DNA from 4 places in the Oceanisphaera avium genome. Region 2 is predicted to be linked to each of the others. Evidence: predicted binding sites of a transcription regulator. Region 2 holds the regulator's gene; each other region holds the start of a gene.

Region 1 (4,688 bases), 540 kb from region 2:
GGTGCCGCTAACTTTTTACTGATTGATGGCAATGAAATTATCACCAAAGACTTAGATGAAAGCTTCTTACATGGCGTGACCCGTGATTCTATTTTAACACTGGCGCGTGATTTGGGGATGACGGTGTCTGAGCGCAAACTTAGCGTGGCAGAATTACTAGAGCGTGCGGCTAAGCCAGAATGTGAGGCGGCCCTTTCTGGTACCGCCGCCGTATTAACACCAGTGGGCACCTTGATCCATCAAGGTAAGGAATATCCTATTGGTAATGGTGGCATTGGCCAAACTGTACTTAAGCTTCGCCAAGCTCTTAACGATATTCAGTGGGGTAAGGCACCTGACACGCACGGCTGGTTAGAGCGCATTTAGCATCTTATTGAGTATTGAAAGTGAATATTGGGCGCTTTGTTAGCTATTTTTTACTGACCAAGCGCCTTTTTTAATCCTATTTAACGACATAAGAAAGAGCAATGCTAAACGCTGAGCAACATAATAAAGAGAGTATGATCGCCGGCATTGATACGCGCCTGCAAGTGCCTCCCTCTTCTGCTAGTAATGAAAAGCTGCAATCTTTGGGCTTTTTAAGCTTTTTAGAAGAATTACAAACTGAGCTAAACCAGACAGTGGTACGCTTTGCCCAACTAACAAGGCTCGATCTCGCTACCCTCAAAACTCAATCGCCCACCCTCAATAATGCGCGGGCTGATAACCCTGAATTCCAAGCCTTTTTATCTGCCTTTAAGCAGCGCAAAGCTAATATTGAACAATTAATAGCAGCAGACATTCCTGAGCAAGCGGCTCATCAAGCCATCATAGATGAAATACTGGCGCTTAATGCGTTTATTGAAGCGCACTACGTTAAGCCTGCCACCGTTCAACCCAGCGCAGCGACTGACCATCGTCCCTTGGAGTTTTTCCTTGGCATGGGCATTTTATTCCTACCCATTATTTTTGCTTGGTTTACGCTTCGCAAAGGCTATTCTAAGCGGGTGCGCTGGGTGGCGTTTATCTGGTTAGTTGTCTTTTTAATAGCCACGCTTCCTCGTCCTCATCCTCCCGCGAGCGATAATCCGTTGGATTTTTCCCCACAAGAGCTTACTCCTCAAGTTGCACCTAAATCTTCTTAGTTTCACCTAAGTAACCTTGGGTAACTCACTAAAGCGCGTAGTATAAGCCGGAGATAAATAATCGCGCTTCATTTGCCAATTGGCAGCTATGCCTTGAGAGGCAAAAAAAATCCGCCCCTTTCCGCTGCTGTTAATCGCATCGAGTACTGCCATTAACGCCGCACTGTTGGGTGAGGTCTCTGGGGTAGCAAAAAGACAGCCTTGATAGGTGCCCGTCGGCCAAAAGTCACTGAGCATAACGGCCGCTTTTTGATAACGATAACCGGGGCGCCAAATTTGTGCTAAACACTGCTGCGCCGCTTGTACTAACTCACGGCTATCGTTACTGGGTAGTGGCAAGACACTTAGTGCCGAATTACTATAATAAGCTTGGTTAGGCGCATAAGGACTGGTGCGCACCGACACCTGTACCACTCGACAATCGCTGTGTTGTTGGCGTAATTTCTCTGCGGCGCGACAGGTATATTGGCTTACGGCTTGGCGCATAGATTGCAGTTCGGTAATTTTTTCACCAAAGCTGCGCGAGCTGATCAGCTGTTGCTTAGGCATATCACTTTCATCTAGCGCTAAACAAGCCTCACCATTAAGCTCACACACAGTACGCTCTAACACCACCGAAAATTGGCGCTGGATCACCTTGCTGTTAGCTTGAGCCAGTTGCCAAGCACTATTGATACCTAGGCTATTAAGTTGCTTTGCTAAGCGCCGCCCTATGCCCCACACCTGCGCAACTGGGACTATTTTTAATAATTTTTGTTGGCGACTCACTGCACTTAAGTCCACCACTCCACCCGTTGCGGGCCAACGCTTAGCGGCATAGTTAGCCAGCTTAGCCAAGGTTTTAGTGGGCGCTATGCCCACGCCCACCTATACCTACCCAGCGCGCTACCTTAGTTTGTAAGTCTTGGCCAAAACTTATCAAGGGCGTAAGGGCACTCATACCACTCACATCAATAAATGCTTCATCAATTGAATACACTTCCACTTTAGGTGAGCACATTTCTAATACTTGCATCACGCGACTAGAAATATCGGCATAAAGCGCATAGTTACTAGAAAAAGCGACGCCGCCCAGTGCCTCAAACTGGCGTTTAATCTTAAAATAAGGCACGCCCATCTTAATACCCAGCTGTTTTGCTTCAAAACTGCGAGCCACCACACAGCCATCGTTATTAGACAACACCACTATGGGGCGGCCTACTAAGTCTGGGCGAAATAATCGCTCACAAGAAGCGTAAAAGTTATTACAATCAACTAACGCAAAGCCGGTCTTCATAAGGACAACTTGCGCACTAAGTTAGTCACGACCCCAAAGATTTCTACATTAATATCTTCACTCGCCGCAATAGCGCCGTAGGCAGGATTAGCAGCAACCAAGCGCACACATGGGCGTAGTTCTAGGCGTTTACACGTCATTTCCCCATTAACACTGGCTATCACCACTTGGCCATGACGGGCTTCTAGGCTGCGATCCACTATCAATAAATCGCCTGGGTAAATACCCGCGCCTATCATACTGTCTCCACTTGCTTGGACTAAATAAGTCGCGGCGGGGTGGCGGATACAATAAGCGTTAAGATCGAGGCTTTGTTCAATATAATCTTGAGCAGGACTGGGAAAGCCGCAAGAAGCACGCTCCAGTAACAGGGGCAATAGGTGCTCCACATCCGTTTGTAACTTACCTAAAAGACTCGCCATAGCCACCTCAAGCACTGTATATAAAAACAGTGTATTTTTGATTTTGCTAAAGCGCAAGTATCAACATTAAAGCGCACTGCAAGGCACGCCGCTAAACTCATACGGCTTAAGGCATCTGTTTACCTTTTTACCGCTTTTATAACCAAAACAGCACGGAAATGGCGTATTTTTAGGCATTGATCGTCAATTACTGACTCGCTTAATAAGCAAAGCGCGCTTAGCTAAGAACTCTTAGTTACTATTAGGCTCCTAGGATTAAGTTATATTAGAAAAGGCAATATTTTGTTACGCACCCCAGTTTATGCTTCTTTAGCGTTGTCGTTGTTATTCGCCAGCTCCTCCCTCGCTGCTCGTTCTTATGTGGATGGGCATCTGCATTATGTGGACTTTTTCCAAGAATCTGAGGGCATGCCCGCCCTACTTAGTGCCATGGATAAAGGCAAAGTCAGTCGCGCTGTGATCATGGGCATTCCCGTGGCTAAAATTTGGCAAGAAGATGAGCCGCAAAAGCCGCGCTATTATGCCGGCGACGATGCGGCTTTATATTGGTATAGCGCTACAGATTTTGAATTAATGCATGCCATTCAAGCCCTACCGGCGAAAGATCAGCAGCGCTTTATTCCTTTTTTATCAGGCATTAATGCTACCGATAAAAACGCCGCCGCTCATTTGCGCCGTGCACTAGAGCTTAATCCGGGTTTTTGGCAAGGCATAGGCGAAGTGTTTACTCGCCATGATGATGTCACGGCACTGATGCATGGCGATACGCCACGCGCAAATAGCGAAGCCATGATGAAAGTGTATAGAGTGGCCGCCGAATTTGACTTGCCCGTATTAGTGCACAGCAATGTCACCTCTAAGCGTGAGCGCAAGCCTTTGTATCTGGAGGAATTAGAAGAGGCGCTGCAAAAAAATCCTGATGTTAAATTTATCTGGGCTCATGCCGGTACCAGCAAAGAGTTGCACCGCCATCAAGAGGAGCTAGATTTTTTACGCCCCTTATTAACACGCCTACTCGCTGACTACGATAATTTAACCATCGACTTATCCTGGACCTTGTTAGAGCCTTATTTATTAGATGAACAAGGCACGCCGCGCCCTCGCTGGATGAAATTATTAGAAGATAATCCGCAGCGATTTGTGCTGGGCAGTGATGTGGTGGGACGCTTTGATAACTTAGGTAATATTTTAAATGGCTTTGAGCCTGTGTTGCAGGCGCTGCCTAAGTCGGTAGCGCAGGCCATTGCTCACGATAACTTTTTAGCGCTCTTACCTAAAGCCAGTGCTGAACAAGAAACCTCAACTGCTAAACCTAGTGAAGAATAACTGTTCTAAAAAAGCGCGCCTTAACAGGTGCGCATTAAATTATGCCCCCTTAATTTTGACTCAAGCGCGGTTAAAATAAGGCAAGCACTAAGGTAATTGGTGTTAACTGTGCAATAAACACCCTAAAAAAACACTGTACGTTTACACACTAGTCACCGTAGAATAGCGCTAATACTTCTAACGCACTTGATATTAATGCCCCCTGTTATTGCCACTTCTCTTAGCGATCCTCTTTATTACCTGCGCAATGCCGAGCAGGTAATTAAACTCTGCTTGCGCCAATACCCTCATTTATTAACTCCAGAGGAGCGCCAACACTTACAGCAGTTTTTACAGCTCACTACCGCCAGCCAAGCACTATTAGTGCGGTTAGTGATGCGAAAAGGCACTCTATTTCGTACCGATAAACTTAACTACCATGAAGTGCCAAACTTAATGTGTGCACTGGAAGAGCTTAGCGCTGTTGGCTTAGCCACCTTGTTACCTGCTATTACTTTAAGCGAGCTGTGCCAGTTAACTAAGCGAGAAGAATGTCGCCAC
Region 2 (4,688 bases):
TCGGTCAAGTGAATACGTGTTTTTTAGAACTAAAACTGCCATTTAGCATGACATCTTGCTACATCACAGCTAGGAAAAACGCGTGAAGCACAGTAATGATGCGCATTGGCACTGGCAAGCTCACGCCACTGTAGATAACGCAGCTCTTATCGATTGGTTACAAGATGCCGGCTCGCTAACGGTGCGTTTACGAGCCCATTGCCATGAATTTAAAGTACAACTGCTCAAGACGCGCGCTATCACTTTGACTCGCAGCCAAGCAAAGTGGCTAGGAAGCCCCGCCGGCTATTGTCGAGAAGTGCTATTATGGTGTGATAATAAACCGTGGATTTATGCCAGTTCTTTATATTCAGCCGCCGCTCTTAATGCGGTGCCAGCACTCGGTGGCTTAGGTAATAAAGCCTTAGGCGAGCTTATGTTTGATGATCCCACACTCACGCGCAGCCCCTTTGAATACGCAGCACTTGCGAGGGCTGAATACCAGAGCCTTATCCAATCCCATAGCCACATCATTCCTTTAACCCAGCCTATGCCAGAGGACTTGTTGTGGGCTCGGCGCTCGGTGCTTGCTATCCCTAAGGCACAAGTACTAGTGACTGAACTTTTTTTACCTGTTGTGTGTGCTTACCAAGAGTAATAATAATGACTACAACTACTAATCGTCCTCAATGGCGTGCTTATATGGCACTGGCTCGGCTTGATAAGCCTATTGGCACCTTGTTGCTGCTATGGCCTACTTTATGGGCACTGTGGATTGCTGGCGCTGGTCGCCCTTCATGGTGGTTAGTGTGTGTGTTTGTAATTGGCGTGTTTTCAATGCGCTCCGCAGGCTGTGTGATCAACGACTATGCGGATCGTCATATTGATGGCCATGTTAAACGCACCGTGGGCCGTCCCTTAGTCACCGGTGAGCTTAGTGAACGCCAAGCGCTTGGCTGTTTTGCCTTGCTAGTGGTGGTGTCTTTCCTATTAGTGCTTACCACCAATAAGCTCACTATTTTATTATCTGTGGCGGGGCTTGGTTGGGCTGCACTTTATCCTTTTATGAAGCGCTATACTCATTTGCCACAGTTATTTTTAGGGATTGCCTTTTCCTGGGCGATTCCCATGGCGTTTGCGGCGCAAAGCAACAGTTTGCCACTGGGCCTTTGGTTATTATTTGCTGCTAATCTCACCTGGACTATCGCCTATGACACTATGTATGCCATGGTTGATAGAGATGACGACCTCAAGATAGGAGTGAAGTCCACGGCCATTTTGTTTGGTAAACACGACAAGCTTATTGTGGGCGTTTTACAGTTATTAACCTTAGTACTTTTAGTCGCAGCGGGGCAGAGCTTTGCGCTGGGCGCGTGGTTTTATTGGAGTCTGTTAGGCGCGGCGGCCTTATTTGTCTTTCAGCAAAAACAGATAGCAGATCGTGAGCGAGATTTATGCTTTAGCGCCTTTTTAAATAATAATTCAGTCGGCATGGTGATTTTTGTCGGCATCGTGCTGACCTTGCTTTAAGTGGTCACCGGATTTTATGCTTGCGCTGTTATATTTACTGGATATACTGACAGTTAACTGTATATAAAAACAGGTGCCTTATGAAAGCGCTCACGCTTCGCCAGTCTCAGGTACTGGAGATTATTAAAGACAATATTCAACAAACCGGCATGCCGCCCACGCGTGCCGAAATCGCCACTATTTTAGGCTTTAAATCGGCCAATGCCGCCGAAGAACACCTTAAAGCACTGGCCAAAAAGGGCGCCATTACTATGATGCCTGGCACCTCTCGTGGCATACGCTTAGTAGAAGAAGAGCCAGAAGAGACGGGCTTACCCTTAATTGGCCAAGTAGCGGCCGGTGAACCCATCTTGGCGCAACAACATATTGAAAGTCATTACCAATTAGATCCGTCGCTATTTCATCCCGCTGCTGATTTTTTACTACGCGTGCAAGGCATGAGTATGAAAAACATCGGTATTATGGACGGCGACTTATTAGCAGTGCATAAAACCCAAGAAGCGCGTAATGGTCAAGTGGTGGTAGCGCGCCTAGGTGATGAAGTGACGGTAAAACGCTTCCAGCGCAAAGGGACTCAAGTTAGCTTATTGCCTGAAAACGAAGAGCTTAGTCCTATTGAAGTGGATCTGCGTACTCAAGAGTTAATTATTGAAGGCCTAGCGGTAGGTGTAATACGCAACTCAGACTTTTAAAGAACGGATGTTAGATAAATTAGCGTGAGCTTGGCTTGCGCTTTTTTATGTCCGTTATCTGCAGCCCGGCTATTTTGCTTGCGCACTGTTAATCTCTGCTAGTGACTTGTTTTTCCACTTGTTTATCTTGCTATGCTCGCTCGACCTTAGTTAGCTTTTGCATTAGGCTGGCAGCTGAAGTTTAGACCTTCTAGATAAAGCGCACTACACTGTTGCAACTTTTTCAATTAGCCACCTCAGGGTGCTGAAATTAGCGGATCATTGGATAAATTATGGCTAAAACTAATCGATGGATATGGCTGTTAGCAATGTTGCTATTGCTGGTAGGCACCTTAGCGGGCGGTGCTTGGTATGCCGATAAAAAAAATAGCTTAACCGATGCGGTCGTGGTTTACCCCGAGCGAGAGCCCTTAACGCAAGTAGACTTAATCGATGGTGAAGGTGAGCCTTTCACCGAGCAAAATTTTAGTGATCACTGGAGCTTAGTCTTTGTTGGTTACACCTATTGTCCCGATATTTGCCCTACTACCTTATCGGACTTATCGCGTGTTTATCCCGAGTTGGCTAAATTAAGCGATAAAGTACAAGTGATTTTTGTATCGGCAGATCCGGCGCGCGATACGCCTGAGCGCTTAAAAGTCTATACCGAATACTTTAATCCTAACTTTATTGCGGTGACTGCCGAACATGAGCAACTAATGCCTGTTGTGCAGCAGTTAGGCTTAATTTATGGCATTTTCGATAAAGAAGAAGAAAATTACTTAGTGGATCATTCTGCCTCGATCGCATTGGTTAACCCGAAAGGGGAGCTACATGCCGCTTTTAGACCCGACTTTGATGAGAAAACAGAAATGCCGTTAGTTAATGGGCCTGAGCTCGTTAAAAACTTCTCCAGTATTTTAGCGCGCTGGCGCGGTTAAGCCTTAAGCATAATCCGGCTTCCCTCTTTTAAAGCTCAAGCAAGCGCAGCTCATCTTAATACTGGATGGGCTGCGTTTTCTTTTTATCTCAATGTCTTTGATTAAGAATTTATGATGCCTGCCTCTTTTTTTAATCTCGCTCGCCACCGTCAGGTGTTTGCGCTCGCCTTGCCCATGGTAGTGTCCAATATTACGGTGCCATTATTAGGCTTGGTAGACACAGTGGTAATTGGCCATTTAGATAAAGCCTATTACTTAGGTGGGGTGGCGGTGGGCGCCACTATTATTAGCCTCATTTTTTGGTTATTAGGCTTTTTGCGAATGTCGACCACCGGTCTTACCGCACAAGCTTATGGTGCAGGAGACAACCTTGCTTTATTGCAGGTGTTAGCACGCGCGCTCGCGCTTGCTTGGGGTTTAGCGCTACTGATCCTAGCGTTACAATATCCTCTCACAGAGCTGGCGCTTTGGCTGATGGGGGGCAGTGATTTAGTGCAGCATTATGCTCGAGATTATGTCTTAGTGCGCATTTGGAGTGCGCCGGCGGCGCTCACTAACTTAGTGTTATTAGGCTGGTTGTTGGGTAATCAAAATGCACGCGCGCCTATGCTGCTCCTGATCTTGGGGAATGCGCTTAATATAGTGCTCGATATTTGGTTTGTATTGGGGCTGGGTTGGCAAGTAAAAGGCGCAGCAGCGGCCTCGGTGTTAGCGGATTATATGGCCACAGTCTTGGGCGCTTACTTAGTGTGGCATACTTTAAAAAAACGCAATATTTGGCCAGCAATAGGCTTTTGGGCGAGCTGTTTTAAGCGCGGTGCTTTTAAGCAATTAATTGGTCTTAATCGCGATATTTTTTTACGCGCGTTATGCTTGCAGCTGACTTTCGCATTTATGACGTTTCAAGGCGCTCGATTAGGGGATGACGTACTAGCAGCCAATGCGGTATTAATGAACTTTTTAATGTTTATCTCCTTTGGCCTAGATGGCTTTGCCTATGCAGTAGAGGCCATGGTAGGCAAAGCGGTAGGCGCGAGAAACCGCCAAGAGTTTCGCTTAGCCTGCGCCTTAAATCTCTTTTGGGGGGCCCTAGTGGGACTCCTTTTTATGCTAATTTTTGCGCTGGCTGGCACCTCACTCATTGGTTTAATTACCACTATTGAAGCGGTACGTGAGCAAGCGGTGCGTTATTTGCCTTGGTTAGTTCTAATGCCGATTGCTGCATGCTGGTGCTTTATTTTAGATGGTATTTTTATTGGCACCACTAGAGGCACTCAAATGCGCGACATGATGCTAGTGTCTACTGCGGGTGTGTTTTTCCCCGTGTGGTATGTAAGCCAAGCACTTGGTAATCATGGTTTATGGCTGGCGATGGTATGCTTTATGTTGGCTCGCGGCATCACGCTGGGCGGTATGTGGTGGCATCTTGAGCGCAGCGCTCAGTTTATTCCTTGTCAAAGCAAGGTATAAATTAGTTAAGGTGAGGCGTAAAATCTGTCTCTGCTTGGCGCTGTTGCCCCATTTATGCCATTACGGCCTTATTTAATAAGAGAAAACCATGTTCGAG
Region 3 (4,688 bases), 900 kb from region 2:
GGTACCACTGGCGCCATTCAACCTCATATTGCAGTAGGCGATATTATTATTACTAATGCGGCGGTGCGCTTAGAAGGGAGTAGTCAACACTTTGCGCCATTAGCTTTTCCAGCAGTGGCAGACTTTGAGTGTAGTTGTGCTTTAGTAGATGCGGCTCGTGAGTTAGCAATTACGCCCTATGTTGGCATTACCGCATCATCAGATACCTTTTACCCTGGCCAAGAGCGCTACGATACTTTTTCCGGACGCGTTACGCCCACTTTGCAAGGCAGCTTAAAAGAATGGCAAGCCATGGGAGTGCTTAATTACGAAATGGAGTCGGGTACTTTATTTACTTTTTGTGCCAGTCAGGGCTTAAAAGCGGGCTGTGTGGCAGGAGTAATTGTTAATCGTACCCAACAAGAGATCCCCCGTCAGCATGACGTTCAGTACGCAGAGCAGCAGGCGATTAATATTGTTATCGGTGCTGCACGGCGGCTGGTGTAGTTAAGAGCATTATAAAAAGTCGAGCACAAGCTCGACTTTTTATTATTTAGTTTAGGTTTAGCTAATCAATAGCTCTTTCGCATTCGCTAAGGTGTTAGCGGTAATTTTATCGCCCCCTAATAAGCGCGCCAGCTCTTGTAAACGCGTGTCTGTATCCAGCTCTTGCATACGGGTTTGAGTTTCGTGCTGATCACTATTTTTACTAACAAAGTAATGTTGATGGCCATTTCCCGCCACTTGAGGAAGATGAGTGATCACCAACACTTGAGTGGACTGGCCGAGTTGGCGAAGTAATTTACCGACCACTGCGGCGGTAGGGCCACTGACGCCGACATCTACCTCATCGAAGATCAAAGTAGGGGTTTCTACTTTCTGCGCGGTGATCACTTGAATCGCTAAACTAATGCGCGATAGCTCACCCCCTGAGGCCGCTTTTGCTAACGGGCTTAAAGGCTGACCTGGGTTGGTACTCACTAAAAACTCAACTTTATCGATACCCAAAGGTGAAAAGCCGACTGTGGTATCTGCAGTGACGGTTATTTCAAAGCGCCCGTGCTCCATACTCAGCTGATGTAAGCTTTTAGTAATTTGGCTATTTAAAGACTGAGCATAGCGCTGGCGACTGTGACTTAGTCGCTCTGCAGCTTGTAAAAACTGCTCTTTAGCGTGTGTCACTTCTTCATCCAGTGCTTCTAAACGCTCATTATTATTATCCATAGCTGCTAATTGCTGCTTAAGATGTTGGTGAAACTTGGCTAACTCATTTGCGCCTACTTGGTGCTTGCGCGCCAGCTCCATTACTTTGCTCATGCGCGCTTCCACTTCTGATAAACGCTGGGGATCTAACTCTAAGCGGTCTAAATAACGGCTAAGCTCGCTATAGCCTTCTTCTAATTGAATAAGGCTGCTGGCTAATAGCTCTTGAATGGGCGCAAGGAGGGCATCCATGGCACTTAACTCGGTAACGACTTTTAGACCTTGGCGCAAATGCTCAAGAGCATTAGTCTCTTCCCCGTCCGCTAATACATTAAGCGCTAATTGACAGTCACTAAGGAGCTCTGCGCCATTTGCCAGGCGCGCATGCTCTGCTTCTAGCTCAGGAAATTCATCGCTAGCTAGCGCCAATTCATCGAGCTCGGCTACTTGGTACTCCAGTAATTGGCGCTGAGCCTGCCACTGTGCTTGCTCGCTTTTAAGATGCTTGCGCTCATTACTAAGTTGGCGCCAAAGTTGGTAAAACCGACTGGATTTTTCTATTAATTGGGCATGGCCTGCATAAGCATCCAATAAAGCGCGTTGATAGTCTGATTTTTGTAAAGCGTGATGCGCATGTTGACCATGAATATTAATTAATAAAGCGCCTAGCGCTTTTAATTGGCTTAAAGGGACGGGTAAACCGTTGATATAACCGCGCGAGCGCCCCTCACGCGTTAAGGTGCGGCGCAAAATGCATTCGTCTTGTTCATCTAGCTCTTGTTCATTCAACCATGCTTTAACGCGGGGGAGCTTATCAATTCTAAAACGAGCACTAATATCGGCCTTTTCTGCACCGGGGCGCACGGCATCCGAGTCACCTCGTTCGCCTAATGCTAGGGCTAAGGCATCGATGGCAATGGACTTACCTGCGCCCGTTTCGCCGGTAATGCTGGTCATGCCGGCGCGCAAGTCCAGCTCAAGAAAGGACACGATGGCAAAATTACTGATAGTGAGCTGAAGTAACATGGTAAGTCCCCTGCACAAAGTATACTGTTTATAAAAACAGTATACTGTGATTTTGTACAGTGGCAACAATTAATACAACTGTAAGTGCGCAACCTCCTACTTAAGCGATAAAATCACCCTCAAAGCCTGAGTAATTTCAGCTAAACGCTGACTTGTTAGTAGCTTTTTTATCGTGAGCTCTTGGTGCAAAGCAACAGTGCTGGTATTGCCTTAAAATAACTTGCTACCCCAGCCCAGTTTACTGCGCAGCACTTCAAAGTAGTTATGGCCTCTAGGATGAAGTAGCTTAAGTTTATGAGGGCTTTTACTAATGTAAATTTCATCCCCAGGCTGTACTGCTAATGATACATGTCCATCGCAGCTCACTAGCATTTGGCTGGTTTTATTATTTGGTGAGATCACCAGTTTTATTTGTGAGTCCGCATCAATCACAATCGGTCTGCAACTTAGCGTATGCGGAAACATGGGTGCTAAGGTAATAGCGTTAAGGTTAGGCGTTACAATAGGGCCACCGGCAGATAAAGAGTAGGCCGTAGAGCCGGTGGGGGTGGCGACTATCATGCCATCGGCGCGCTGGCTATACATAAAGACGCCATTAATATAAACCTCAAACTCAATCATGTGCGCAATTTTTCCAGGGTGTAATACCGCTTCATTCATTGCAGTATTACTGGCTTTTAATTGGCCATGGCGATGTACTTGAGTCTCTAATAAAAAGCGCTGTTCCGCTTGATAATCTCCTGCTAATAATCGCTCTAGCGGATATTCAAAACTATCGGGAGATAAGTCGGTTAAAAAGCCGAGGTTGCCACGGTTTACGCCTACTACGGCTACATCAAAGCGCGCTAGTACGCGTGCTGCACCTAGCATGTTGCCATCTCCGCCCACCACAATAGCCAAGTCGGCGCGCTCACCGAGCTCTACCATTTCTAAAAGCTCGACTTGATCTAATCCCAGTTGCTCGCCCACTCGACGTTCAATCACTACATTTAGGCCTAAGTCGGCAAGGTGTTTATACAGTGCCACTAAGGTTTGGTTAGCGCCTTCATGATCGGGTTTGCCAATGAGCGCTATGGTATTAAATTCAGTTTCCATGGATATCAACCTGGCATAAAAGAGTGAAAGAACCGCAGGACTTACTAAAAATAGCAGTCTTGAGCCGCTTATTCTAAATAACCCCCTGCTTGAGTGCTAGCAAACGGCAATAATCATAAAAAATTCTCTTGAATTATGCTTAAGCCTCCCCCATATCAACAGCAAGCCAGAATAATATCAGTGGAGAGACCATGAGCGATAAAGAATATCAGCCTGAGGACGTACAGGGTGCAGCGTTAGAGCCAGAATTGGTAGATATTAATGACGAGCCCACGGTAGAAGTGGAGAACTTGCAAGCCAGTGACACCTATGTAGCAGAATTAGAAGAAAAAATCGCCGCTGCCAATGAGCGCGCCCAAAGCGAAAAAGATAATGCGCTGCGCGCTTTAGCGGAAATGGAAAACTTACGTCGCCGTGCTGCTCAAGAAGTAGAGAAAGCGCAAAAATTTGCCCTAGAGAAATTTGCTGGGGATTTATTACCAGTTATCGATAGCTTAGAGCGCGCACTTGAGCATACCGACCAAGAAAACCCTGACTTTAAAGCTATTTATGAAGGGGTAGAGCTTACTTTAAAATCTCTACTTAGCACCGTTGAAAAATACGGGGTGTTAGTCATCGACCCCCAAGGCTCGCCTTTTGATCCTAATAAGCATGAAGCCATGAGCATGGTAGAAAGTGCTGAAGTAGCGCCTAATTCAGTGGTGGGCGTGATGATGAAAGGCTACGAATTAAATGGCCGCGTATTGCGCCCCGCCATGGTGATGGTAGCGAAAGGGCCTGCTATTGACACTAAAGCTTAAGCCAATTTATTAAAAAAATGTGGGTGATGCCTTGAAAGTAACAATGGCTAACCACATATAGACTGTAATGCGACAAAACAGCGCTTACGTTTAATTTAAGATATTTAGAGAGGATTTTATGGGTAGAATCATAGGCATAGATTTGGGTACCACTAACTCTTGCGTTGCTATTTTAGATGGTGACAATCCACGCGTCATTGAGAACGCAGAAGGGGGACGTACCACTCCTTCTATCATCGCGTATGCCGAAGATGGCGAGACATTAGTGGGTCAGCCGGCAAAGCGTCAAGCGGTCACTAACCCGAAAAACACCTTGTTTGCGATTAAGCGTTTAATCGGCCGTCGCTTTGAAGATGAAGAAGTACAGCGCGATATTAAGCTAATGCCGTTTGCGATTACGAAAGCCGATAATGGCGATGCGTGGGTAGAAGCAAAAGGTAAAAGCATGGCACCGCCTCAGGTGTCTGCAGAAGTCTTGAAAAAGATGAAAAAAACCGCTGAAGACTATCTTGGCGAAGCCGTAACGGAAGCGGTTATTACCGTTCCTGCTTATTTTAATGATGCTCAGCGCCAAGCAACTAAAGA
Region 4 (4,688 bases), 1.2 Mb from region 2:
GGCCATCGCGCAAGCAGAAGGGGCGAAGCGCTCCAGTATTTTAATGGCGGAAGGCAGTAAAGAAGCGGCTATTTTATTAGCACAAGGTCAGCGCCAAGCCATTGAAGAAGTACTGTTAGCAGGTAATCAACAATTAGAGCCAGAGCTTGTGATTGGTTATTTGCTCGGTCTTGAATATTTAAATACCTTGCCCGATATTGCTAAAAACGGAGAGCGTGTCTTCTTGCCCTTTGAAGCCAGCAGCGTCTTAGGTGCCATTGGCAGCATTGAAGCCTTACTCAAAGGGCCTAAAGTGTAAGTATTGTTAAATAGCGGGGCGCTGTCGCTCAGCCAGTAAAAAATAGGCACAGCTGGCCAACAAGGTGCAAGCGGTCATAGTAAACAGCATATACAGCGGGCTATTATCGGGAAGGGTAGCAACGAAAGCGGCCACCAAGGCTGCCGAGCCAAAGCGAAGAGTGCCCGCCATTGACGAAGCTGTGCCCGCTAAGTTAGGTAAGTTACTGAGTAGGCTGGCCATGCTATTACTGCCAATAGTAGAAATAACGCCCACATATAACATAATGGGGGCCACCACCGACCACAACCCCCAGCCCATTAAAGGACCGATGGGCAATAATAGCCCGGCCAATAATTGCAGCCCCAGTGCCAAACGCAGCATAGTCCGTGAGCCTAAACGATGGACCCAGCGGCCATTAAAAATAGTAAAAGCCATGAGGCTTATTACGTTTAAGCCAAACAAATATCCCACCTGCGGCGCGGCTATGCCGTAAATATCAATATAAATAAACGACGCAGCTGTTAAAAAAGCAAACATGCCTGCAAAAGAAAGGGCGCCACATAGCATATAACCCAAGGCCACTGAGCTGGTCAGTAAACGTAAATAGCTGCGCAATATGGAGCCTAAGTGCAGAGGTTGGCGCCTTAGCTGGGGCAGCGTTTCGGGCAGGCGAATACTACAGGCCAGAGCCACTAATAACGTAAAGCCACTTAATGCCCAAAATATGGAGCGCCAGCCAAACCAATGAGCCAAGTGCCCACCTAGCATAGGGGCAATTAACGGGGCTAGGGTCATGACGAGGGTGATATAAGACATAGTGCGCGCAAAGTCTTCGCGGTTAAATAAGTCGCGCACCAATGCTTGTATCACCACTGCCGAGGCGGCACCGGCAAAGCCTTGCGCACAGCGCAACCAAGTGAGACTTTCTACGGAATTTGTCATGGCACACAGCATGGCGACGAGTGCAAACACAGTCATGCCACCTAATAACACCGGGCGACGACCCTTAGCATCCGATAAGGGGCCAAATAATAATTGCCCAAGGGCAAAACCGCCGGTGTAAGCGGCGAGCGTGGCTTGTACCCGATGGGAGTTGCTAGCTAACGACTCGGCAATCGCGGGCATAGCCGGTAAATACATATCTATCGCCAGCGGCGTGAGGGCAGAAACCGCACCCAGTAAGATAATAAGAGGTAGAGATGCGCGAGCGGACATACGCCGGAGTTCCTCCTATGCCCACCGCGTAACTGTGGGTGAGCATCTAGTAGTGAAAGAGCTTAATTTAAAAGCCATCTGAGCTTAACCCCTCTAGGTTAGCGCCGCTCAGTATAAGCTGAAGTGCGTCATAATGTTATCACGCTTAAGTTAGTGGCAGCCTCGCCAAGCAGATGAGCGCTTGCAACTACGCCTACAAAATATTACTGTATACATATACAGATAAGGAGTCCGTTATGGCAGTGACAATACAATATCTCGTGGTTAGAAACGGAATCGAAAAAATGACGTTTACCAATAAAAAAGAAGCAGATGCTTTTGATAAATTGTTGGACTTAGCTGAGCACCTCGACCAGGTACTGAGTCAAGCCCCCGTGCAATTAGCAGAAAGTGATCGTGAGGCCTTGGCCCTCTTTTTAGCCCAGCACCAAGACCAATTAAGCGGCCCTAAAAAAGTCGCTGCAAAAAAGTCATCTAAACCCGCCGTTAAAGAGGGCGCCATAACCGAAGTCGCTGATGATGCTGGTACAGCTAGTAGCGAGACCATTCACGCCGTCGCGTAATTATTGATATAAGGTACGATACAAGCCAGGGGTGGCTAACAGCTCTTGATGGGTACCAGATTGACTGACTTTACCCTCTTCAAACACCAGTACTCGGTCGGCTTGGCGCACAGAGCTAAGCCGATGCGCCACAATTAAGGTGGTACGCCCCGCTAAAAAGCTGGTTAAAGCCTGATGAAGTTTATGCTCGGTCTCAGTATCTAGCGCTGAGGTCGCTTCGTCTAAAATTACAATGGCGGGGTCTTTTAAGATCATGCGCGCAATCGCTAAGCGTTGTTGTTGACCACCCGATAGCTTCATGCCTCTTCGTCCTACTTGGGTATTTAAACCCTCGGGCATAGCAGAGACGACCTCTGTCAGTTGAGCCACACTCAGTGCTTGCCAAATTTTGGCATCGCTATGCTCATCGCCTAAACATAAATTTGCCCGTAGGGTATCGTTAAATAGCACCGGTTGCTGGAGGACGGTCGCAATATGCTCACGAATAATCGGAAAGCCAATATCTTGACTATTTACTCCCCCAAATAAAATTTGGCCGCTATCGACCGGATAGAGCCCTAACAATAACTGAATAAATGTAGACTTACCGCCACCGCTGGCTCCCACTAATGCCACTTTTTCTCCGGCTTTAATTTTTAAACTCACTTGGTCTAAAATCTTGCGCTCGGCATTATAAGAAAAACTTAAGTTGTTCACTTCGATGGCTAGCGTCGTTTTTCCTAGGAAAGGATCAACTCCCATGCCTGAAGAGGACGGGCTAAGCAGTGATTGTTCAGCGTCGGTGCCTAAAGCGAGTAAGCCATTAATACGCTTTAGCGCGCCGCTGGCGGCATAAAAGGAATACTGCATATTGAGTAAGTCTTGAATGGGGCCCATCATAAACCACAGATAACTAAAGACGGCGAAAATCTCTCCCACCGATAAATCTGTTAACAGCACCATTATCATGCCGGTGGCGCGAAACACTTCTACACCGGATAAAAACAATAAAAAGCTGGCGCGATTAGCGGCTTCACTTTTCCAAGCATAATCAATGGCGCTATCGCGTACGCCGCGCGCACTGTCAACCACGCGCAGTAAATAATGGCGTTCCTTATTCGCCGCTCGTATCTCATGGATGCCATCTAGGGTTTCCACCAGTGCCTGTTGAAATAATTCAAAGGCAGTATTTTCATTACGTTTAAGGTGCTTTACTTTGGCGCCTAAGCGGCTAGAGAAATAAATCACCACCGGATTGAGTAATAAAATAAATAAAGCCAACTGCCAACTAAGCAGTAATAACACCACAGCTGTGCCAATCACACTAAATAAGCTAATGAGTAATCGACTTAAGGTTTCGCCTAAAAATTTATCTAGGGTTTCTACATCGGTGACAAAATGTGAACTCACGCTGCCCGCACCTACTGACTCAAAGGCACGCAAAGGAGTGCGCAGGAGTTGTTCGGCTAATAAGCTGCGAATTTGAAAGGTAAGATGTTTAGCCACCCGTGCAAATTGGCGACCTTGGATTACGTTAAAGACTAACGAAAATAAGCGCAGTAACAGTGTGATCACCAGCACACTTAAAATGAAGCCAATGCCGGTTTGCAAAGTTGTGGGAAGTATCCAGCTTAAACCGGCTACTAACTTAGCGGGTTGCTCAAGCAATACCTCGTCAACTAATAAGGGCATTAATAAGGGCACGGGCACCGCAAGCAAGGTCCCTAATAGTGCAAAAATATGAGCGTAAATCAGCGCAGATTTACGTTTTCGCATCATAGTGACAATATTTGACCATTGTAATAGTGGGGGCACAGCGCTGTTATTATCCATCAATCACCATCACTGGGTTTTCATTTGAAGAAAGGACAGGTAAGTTAAGTCATCTTTATTCGGTGTTCTGTGTATGTCTAACAAATTAGAATTTTATCAAAGTTTAACCGCCCAAGCTCACGCCTTATGTGAAGGTGAGCCTAATCGGCTGGCCAAGTTGGCTAATTTATCCGCGCTACTCAATTTAGCAGTGCCGGATATTAATTGGGTTGGCTTTTATTTTCGTGAGTCAGACAGCTTAGTGCTGGGGCCTTTTCAAGGCAAGCCTGCCTGCATGCGCCTACCCTTGACAGGCGGTGTCTGTGCTAAAGCCGCTATAAGCGGTGCCATCCAACGTGTTGCTAATGTACATGAGTTTGCGGGCCACATCGCCTGTGATGGCGCAAGTAACTCAGAAATTGTATTGCCGATGAGAGAAAATGGAGAAATTTGGGGGGTGTTGGACATTGACAGTCCCACATTTGATCGCTTTGATGAAGAAGATGAAAGGGGGTTGGGGCTTTTAGTGGCGAGCATTAGCTCCTTACTGTAACGTCGGGGTCGCTTTTGTCTGTGCGCTCTTTATAATATGTGCAGTTTCGTGGGCGGTGCGCCCTTAGGTCTTAAACCAAGGTATTTCATGGAAAACTCGGAAAAATTAAAAAACAGTAAAGAAGTTATCGCTTATTTAGCGGAACGCTTCCCGCAGTGCTTTATCGCTGATGGCGAAGCCAAGCCTTTAAAAATTGGTATCTTTCAAGATCTCGCCGCAGAGTTAGGTGAGGATCCTAAAGTCTCCAAGACCTTATTGCGCACGGCTTTACGTCAATATACGTCAA

Evidence for each region. Region 2 encodes LexA, which represses DNA repair genes until DNA is damaged. Its sites were predicted from a motif close to ANCTGTNTNNNNANACAGNT; they were not measured.
Region 1: umuD (translesion error-prone DNA polymerase V autoproteolytic subunit) is a predicted target of LexA. The motif match lies at 2,835-2,854, and genes of this name have one in related genera.
Region 3: recN (DNA repair protein RecN) is a predicted target of LexA. The motif match lies at 2,231-2,250, and genes of this name have one in related genera.
Region 4: CBP12_RS03615 (YebG family protein) is a predicted target of LexA. The motif match lies at 1,700-1,719, and genes of this name have one in related genera.

What each region holds. Positions count from the first base shown of each region.
Region 1 covers NZ_CP021376.1:1,475,822-1,480,509, forward strand. Annotated here, with positions in the region: gene CBP12_RS06790 (branched-chain amino acid aminotransferase) at 1-366, shown strand, start outside; gene CBP12_RS06795 (hypothetical protein) at 468-1,124, shown strand; gene CBP12_RS06800 (DinB/UmuC family translesion DNA polymerase) at 1,131-1,985, opposite strand; gene CBP12_RS13935 (Y-family DNA polymerase) at 1,966-2,400, opposite strand; gene umuD (translesion error-prone DNA polymerase V autoproteolytic subunit) at 2,397-2,822, opposite strand; gene CBP12_RS06810 (amidohydrolase family protein) at 3,105-4,148, shown strand; gene CBP12_RS13725 (PDDEXK family nuclease) at 4,344-4,688, shown strand, end outside.
Region 2 covers NZ_CP021376.1:2,012,079-2,016,766, reverse strand. Annotated here, with positions in the region: gene CBP12_RS09315 (chorismate--pyruvate lyase family protein) at 83-637, shown strand; gene ubiA (4-hydroxybenzoate octaprenyltransferase) at 643-1,509, shown strand; gene lexA (transcriptional repressor LexA) at 1,590-2,201, shown strand; gene CBP12_RS09300 (SCO family protein) at 2,474-3,121, shown strand; gene dinF (MATE family efflux transporter DinF) at 3,236-4,591, shown strand; gene CBP12_RS09290 (tRNA (cytidine(34)-2'-O)-methyltransferase) at 4,680-4,688, shown strand, end outside.
Region 3 covers NZ_CP021376.1:1,113,994-1,118,681, reverse strand. Annotated here, with positions in the region: gene udp (uridine phosphorylase) at 1-486, shown strand, start outside; gene recN (DNA repair protein RecN) at 544-2,208, opposite strand; gene nadK (NAD(+) kinase) at 2,419-3,303, opposite strand; gene grpE (nucleotide exchange factor GrpE) at 3,495-4,103, shown strand; gene dnaK (molecular chaperone DnaK) at 4,222-4,688, shown strand, end outside.
Region 4 covers NZ_CP021376.1:796,992-801,679, reverse strand. Annotated here, with positions in the region: gene CBP12_RS03625 (SPFH domain-containing protein) at 1-298, shown strand, start outside; gene CBP12_RS03620 (Bcr/CflA family multidrug efflux MFS transporter) at 305-1,495, opposite strand; gene CBP12_RS03615 (YebG family protein) at 1,732-2,058, shown strand; gene CBP12_RS03610 (ABC transporter ATP-binding protein) at 2,059-3,870, opposite strand; gene CBP12_RS03605 (GAF domain-containing protein) at 3,944-4,402, shown strand; gene proQ (RNA chaperone ProQ) at 4,490-4,688, shown strand, end outside.